2 regions of the Marinobacter flavimaris genome follow, and region 2 is predicted to be linked to the other one. Evidence: predicted binding sites of a transcription regulator. Region 2 holds the regulator's gene; the other holds the start of a gene.
The links. The regulator sigma-54, encoded in region 2, starts transcription at its own class of promoters, with help from an activator protein. The targets are predictions, from matches to a motif close to ANTGGCATNNANNTTGCTNT.

Region 1 (3,380 bases), 2.1 Mb from region 2:
AACCCTGATGCCCATGACGGCTTTCAGGATGCCCCAGACGATCAGGCTGGTGACGAACACCCAGATGAAGATGGTGAGCATGCCGACCAGCTGACCCATGAAGGTAGCGTCTGCGTCGGACAGGAGAACCGCGAAGATACCCCAGATACCCACCACGCCGTGGACAGAGATGGCACCGACCGGGTCGTCAATGCGCAGCTTGTCCATGGTTACGATGGAGAAGACAACCAGGGTGCCGCCAATGGCGCCGATGATGGTGGCCAGCAGGGGAGAAGGATCCGCCGGCTCTGCAGTGATGGCAACCAGGCCAGCCAGGGCACCGTTCAGGGCCATGGTCAGGTCCGCTTTGCCGAACATCAGGCGTGCCACGATCAGGGCGGCAATCAGGCCACCGGCTGCAGCTGCGTTGGTGTTCAGGAACACGTTGGCAACTTCGTTGGCGACACCGATGCCACCCAGCTTCAGGGTGGAGCCGCCGTTAAAGCCGAACCAGCCCATCCAGAGGATGAAGGTACCAAGCGTTGCCAGGGGCAGGTTGGCGCCCGGGAAGGCACGGATTTCGCCTTTGGCGCCGTACTTGCCTTTACGGGCACCGAGGAGAAGAACGCCTGCCAGGGCCGCTGCTGCGCCTGCCATGTGAACGATACCGGAACCGGCGTAGTCGCTGTAGCTCAGCTCGTACATGCCGAATACCGCGTCGCCGTTCCAGGTCCAGGAACCCTGCATCGGGTAGATGAAGCCACACATAACGATGGCGAAAGCCAGGAAGGCCCAGAGCTTCATGCGCTCAGCCACGGCGCCGGAAACGATGGACATGGCGGTTGCAACGAAAACAACCTGGAAGAAGAAGTCAGAAGCGCCACTGTATTCGCCCATGTCGCCGAAGCCGGCTTCAGTGGAGGCTGCAATAACGCCCGCGATCGCTGCGTCGTCCATCTCGGCAACGGTTGTTACACCGCTCAGGAAGATACCGCCGTCGTACATGATGTCGTAGCCGACAATCAGGTACATGGTACAGGCGACCGCAAACAGGGCCACGTTCTTGGTCAGGATTTCAGTGGTGTTCTTGGCACGCACCAGGCCGGCTTCCAGCATGGCAAAGCCAGCGGCCATCCACATGACCAGGGCACCGCAAATCAGGAAGTAAAAGGTATCCAGCGCATACTGGAGTTCAAAAATGTGATTAAGATTGCTTTCCATATGAAGCCCTCCGCACGAGGCTTTTCAGGTTATAAATTTTTTTGCGTTGGCTGATCGAAAAATCAGAGCTGGTTCAGACCGCTTCTTCGCCGGTTTCGCCAGTCCGGATCCGGATGGCTTGAGCCAGTTCAGTCACGAAGATCTTGCCGTCACCGATCTTGCCGGTGTTGGCCGCCTTGGTGATGGACTCGATAACCTGGTCCAGAAGGTTGTCGCCGATAGCAACTTCCACCTTCACCTTGGGCAGGAAATCCACCACGTATTCCGCGCCACGATAGAGTTCTGTGTGGCCTTTTTGCCGACCGAAGCCTTTGACTTCAGTGACGGTTACGCCTTGAACGCCAATCTCGGATAATGCCTCACGGACATCGTCCAATTTGAAAGGCTTGATGATCGCTGTCACAAGTTTCATTGCTTTCTCCTTGGTAAAGCCGTCTCAACAGTGAGGGCCCGTCGGCCGGTTGTTGAGCTCGGGATGCTGCCACCTCGCACACCAATCGTGCGGATTGCGTACGAGAGCTTTAGCATCGGGTATGCCAACGCAAAAAAATATATTTAAAACAACAGGCTACGATATCCGCGTACCAGAATGGCGCAAAGTTGTGCACCAAAATGAAGCGGGTAGCCGGCCAGTGAGCCAAATTGGAGCGGGCTGCCTGACCGTTCGACCGCTATTATAGGGCCGACCGCCTACAGTATGGCAGGGGCTGCGGTGTGATACACTCCTGCAAACCGGTAACAGGCCCTCTCTTTTAGTCGAAGCCGGATATTTCAGAAATGTGTGAGGTGATGTGTGAAAGGTCCACAGGATATTTTTGCTCAGCTGCAGGGCCAGTTTGGCCAGTTTGTACCGGACATGGCCCGCGCTGCACGGGAAGATTTTGAAACCCAGGCCCGGGCCACCGTGATGTCCGTCCTGTCCCGCCTGGAGTTGGTAACGAGGGAAGAGTTCGACGCCCAGCAGGCGGTCCTGCTGAAGACCCGTGAAAAGGTGGACGCACTCGAGAAGCGGGTAGCCGAACTGGAAAATTCCCTGCCAAAACAGTAAACCACGGACACGCCCGGCAGGACGCCGGGCAAGCAGTTCCGGTCATTACCATGGAAGGTTGTCATGCTTGCTATCGTTCATTCCCGCGCCACCATTGGCGTGTCGGCGCCCGCCGTTACCGTTGAAGTCCATCTCTCAGGCGGCTTGCCTGCGCTCTCGATTGTGGGGCTGCCGGAAACCGGTGTAAGGGAGAGCAAAGAGCGTGTTCGCAGTGCCCTTCTGAACGCCGGGTTCGAGTTCCCCGCCCGGAGAATCACCATTAATCTTGCCCCTGCCGACTTGCCCAAAGAGGGTGGTCGCTTTGATCTGCCTATTGCCCTGGGCATTCTGGCGGCCTCGGGCCAGATTCCGGCCGAGAGCCTTTCGGACTGCGAATTTCTCGGCGAATTGTCCCTTGATGGTGCATTGAGGCCGCTTAAAGGCGTGCTGCCGGCGGTATTAGCCGCCCGGCAGGAGCAACGAAACCTGCTGGTTCCCCAGGGCAATGCCGAGGAGGCGGCCCTGGCCAGCCAGGGTGACGTTCTGGCTTCCGGCCACCTGCTGGCCGTGTGCGAGCACCTGAGTGGCCGCGCCCGCCTGGTGCCGGTGCCCAGGTCCTCGCTGGAACAGGCGCCGGGCAGCAACAGGGAAGTGCCGGACCTGTCGGATGTCCGTGGTCAGCGAGTTCCCCGCCGTGCACTGGAAGTGGCTGCGGCAGGCAGCCACAATCTGCTGTTCTTCGGCCCACCGGGAACCGGCAAGAGTATGCTGGCCAGTCGTTTGCCCGGCATTCTTCCGGGGCTGGATGATGGCTCCGCCATGGAAGTCGCCAGCGTGCATTCGGTGGCCGGGCTGCCGATTCGGGCCGGGGGCTGGCGCCAGCCGCCTTTCCGGGCGCCCCATCATACCGCTTCAGCGGTGGCCCTGGTGGGCGGCGGCAGCAGCCCCAGGCCCGGAGAAATCTCACTGGCTCACCGGGGCGTACTGTTTCTCGACGAGTTGCCAGAGTTTGAACGCCGGGTGCTGGAGGTCCTGCGTGAGCCGATGGAAACCGGCGAAATCTCGATCAGCCGGGCAGCACGGCAGGTGAATTTTCCGGCGCGATTTCAGGTCGTGGCTGCAATGAATCCCTGCCCCTGTGGCTACAGTGGTC
Region 2 (3,380 bases):
GCCCGAACCGGACCTGCCACTGACGATAATCAGCTTCATGACCACCTTACCTCCACTGCAGTGAATATCAGCCGCCTGAGGCGGTCATGCGCTGGTACAGCGTGCTGGCGTCCTCGGATTGCCGGAGGCGATCACAGAACGACCGCTCATTGAACTTTTCAGCCAGTTGGCTGAGCAGCTCCAGGTGTTCGCTCGTTGCTTCCTTCGGGACGATCAGGGCGAAAATCAGATCCACCGGCTGATTGTCGATAGCATCGAATTCGACGCTTTCTTCCAGCGTCATCAGCACGCCCACCACGTGATCAAGTCCTTCCAGACGGCAGTGGGGAATGGCGATTCCCTGGCCAATGCCGGTGCTGCCCAGGCGCTCGCGGGAAATCAGGTTGTTGAAGAGCTGGGTCTCGCTGAGCGTGTTGTCCTGATGGTTTATCTGCTCGGCAATAAACTCCAGGGCCCGTTTCTTGCTGGACGCAGCTACCCTGCAGAGGGTGAGCTCCGGAGCAAGAATGTTCTCTATGGTCAGGGATGTGTCGCTCATGGATCGACTGCGTTTCCGTTAAAAAAAAGGCTGCGACACGTTACTCATGTCGCAGCTCGATTAGATGAATTGCATGAAAACAGTCAGTTAGCGAGAGCCGTTTCCGTGCATCCGGTCTACATTCTTTTCCTTGTGCTTGAGGATCTGACGGTCAAGCTTGTCGATCAGGGCATCGATGGCTGCGTACATATCCTCATTTTCTGCCTTTGCGTGAATCTCACCACCAACCACGTGCAGCGTGGCTTCCGCAATCTGGCGCACCTTCTCCACTTCCAGGGTTACCTGGCAGTTGCTGATGTGGTCAAAGTGACGCTCGAGCTTCTGGAACTTCTCTGAAACATAATCCTTCAGTGCGGGAGTAAGTTCTACGTGATGGCCTGAAATATTGAGTTGCATAGGCGTCTCCTGTTGTCATCGTTCCGGCTCCCGGGAGCCGGTCTGGGTGCTGGCGCATTGTGCGCCGGCAAATAGTACGTTGCGCCCGGACCCCGGGGTGTTCAGACCAGCCGCTTGCGTTCGTTCGAAGGCGGAATGTGCATGGCCTCCCGGTACTTGGCAACGGTGCGTCGCGCAACCTTGATTCCCTGTTCTCCTAGCATGGCTGCAATTTTACTGTCGCTCAACGGCTTTTTGGGCGTTTCCGCGGCAATCAGCTTTTTGATCATCGCGCGGATCGCCGTGGAAGAACATTCACCGCCTTCGTCAGTGCTGACATGGCTGGAGAAGAAATATTTCAGCTCGAAAATTCCCCGGGGGGTGTGCATGTATTTCTGGGTGGTGACCCGGGAAATCGTGGACTCATGCATCTCAACCGCCTGGGCGATATCAGAGAGGATCAGCGGTTTCATGGCTTCTTCACCCTGATCCAGGAATCCTTGCTGGTGCTCGACAATACGGGTCGCCACTTTCAGCAGGGTTTCATTGCGGCTCTGCAGGCTCTTGATAAACCATTTCGCCTCCTGCAACTGATCCCGCAGGTAGGTGTTGTCGGCACTGCTGTCCGCACGCCTTATAAGAGAAGCATAGCTGGCATTGACCCGGATGCGCGGTGCAATTTCAGGATTCAGCTCAACACGCCAGCGGCCATTGTGTTTGCGAACGATCACGTCCGGAATCACATAATCGGGTTCGGCCCGGTCAATGACATCGCCCGGCCGCGGATTCAGGCCGGTGATCAGCGCCAGGACATCCCGCAACTGGTCTTCTTTCAGGCGGCTGCGGCGCAGCAACTGGGCGTAATCGCGGTTGCCCAGCAGGTTGATGTAATGGGTAATTACAAGGCGTGCCTGGGCCAGCCAGGGTGTTTCCGGCGGCAGCTGGTTGAGCTGGATCAGCAGGCATTCCTGTAGGTCCCGGGCAAACACGCCGGGCGGATCAAAGTGTTGCAGGCGGTGAAGCACGGCTTCCACTTCATCCAGTTCAAGGGGGTCTTCATCGTTCTCATCCAGCAGTCCGGCGTGGATTTCCTCCAGCGGGCTGGTGATATAGCCCCGTTCGTCCACTGCATCCATCAGGGCATGGGCAATGGCCTGGTCCCGTTCACTGAGGTGCGTCAGATTGAGCTGCCATTCCAGGTGATCCTGAAGCGTTTCGGTCGGGGAATTACGGGTTTCGAAATCGTGATCGTTTTCGTCGTCGTTGCGGGCTGCCGGCGCTGGTGCGGACTGGTAGATGTCGTCCCAGGCGGTATCAACCGGCAGATCGTCCGGAATGTTGTCAGGAATCTCGTTCTCCGAGGACCAGTCCGGGCCGTTCTCGGATTCATCCCAGTCGCTGGCCGGTTCCGGGGCAGCTTCAGCGGCGGACTCGGTGGCGTTGGCCTCGCGCTCGTCGTTTTCGCTGGCTGCGTCGGTCTGGTCATCGTCCTCGGAGGTCTCCAGCATGGGGTTGGATTCCAGTGCCTGCTGGATTTCCTGCTGGAGGTCGAGAGTGGAGAGCTGGAGAAGCCGGATCGCCTGTTGCAGCTGGGGCGTCATGGTCAGGCTTTGACCCAGCTTTAACTGTAAGGAGGCTTTCATAACCATGGTTCAGGATCCGTCACTCATCAGCGCGTTGTGTCATAAGTCGTGAAAAAATCTTTATATGCCGGTTACTTGCCGTGATTTTAATTTACCCTAGCAAGTTCTTTGCCGAGTTTACTTGCTACAGATCATCAAAACAATCAGCCATTGGGTGTCAGAGTCTGAATTCGTCGCCGAGATAGACTTCCTTGACCTGCTGGTTGGCCAGGATGGCGTCGGCATTGCCGGAGGCGATGATGTGGCCGCCGGAAACAATGTAGGCATTCTCGCAGATGTCCAGGGTCTCACGCACGTTGTGGTCGGTGATCAAAACGCCAATGCCTTTGTCCCGAAGGTGCCGGATGATGTGTTTGATGTCACTGACGGATATGGGGTCCACACCGGCGAAGGGCTCATCCAGCAGGATGAAAGCCGGCTCCATGGCCAGGGCCCGGGCAATTTCCACCCGTCGCCGCTCACCACCGGACAGGGCCATACCAACGCTGTCCCGTATATGGGTGATGTGGAATTCCTCCAGCAGCTCCTCGAGCTTTTTCTGCCGGTCTGCCTTGGTCAGGCCCTGCCGCGTCTCAAGGATCGCCATGATGTTGTCGCGCACAGACAGTTTGCGGAAAACCGAGGCTTCCTGTGGCAGATAGCCGATGCCTTGGCGGGCCCGACCGTGCATCGGCAGCGGCGTGATATCCCGGCTGTCGATAGTTATCCGCCCGTGATCGGCAGGTACCAGCCCCACGATCATGTAGAAACAGGTGGTTTTCCCGGCGCCGTTGGGGCCTAGCAGTCCAACAATTTCCCCGCTTCGGATTTCCAGGGACACATCG

Region 1: the regulator sigma-54 is predicted to act here: its motif matches at 1,722-1,741, upstream of glnK (P-II family nitrogen regulator).

The regions. Positions count from the first base shown of each region.
Region 1 covers NZ_CP171359.1:4,249,188-4,252,567, forward strand. Annotated here, with positions in the region: gene ACGK9W_RS19800 (ammonium transporter) at 1-1,200, opposite strand, end outside; gene glnK (P-II family nitrogen regulator) at 1,274-1,612, opposite strand; gene ACGK9W_RS19810 (accessory factor UbiK family protein) at 1,994-2,248, shown strand; gene ACGK9W_RS19815 (YifB family Mg chelatase-like AAA ATPase) at 2,312-3,380, shown strand, end outside.
Region 2 covers NZ_CP171359.1:2,155,860-2,159,239, reverse strand. Annotated here, with positions in the region: gene rapZ (RNase adapter RapZ) at 1-39, opposite strand, end outside; gene ptsN (PTS IIA-like nitrogen regulatory protein PtsN) at 68-538, opposite strand; gene hpf (ribosome hibernation promoting factor) at 626-934, opposite strand; gene ACGK9W_RS10100 (RNA polymerase factor sigma-54) at 1,036-2,562, opposite strand; gene lptB (LPS export ABC transporter ATP-binding protein) at 2,714-3,380, opposite strand, start outside.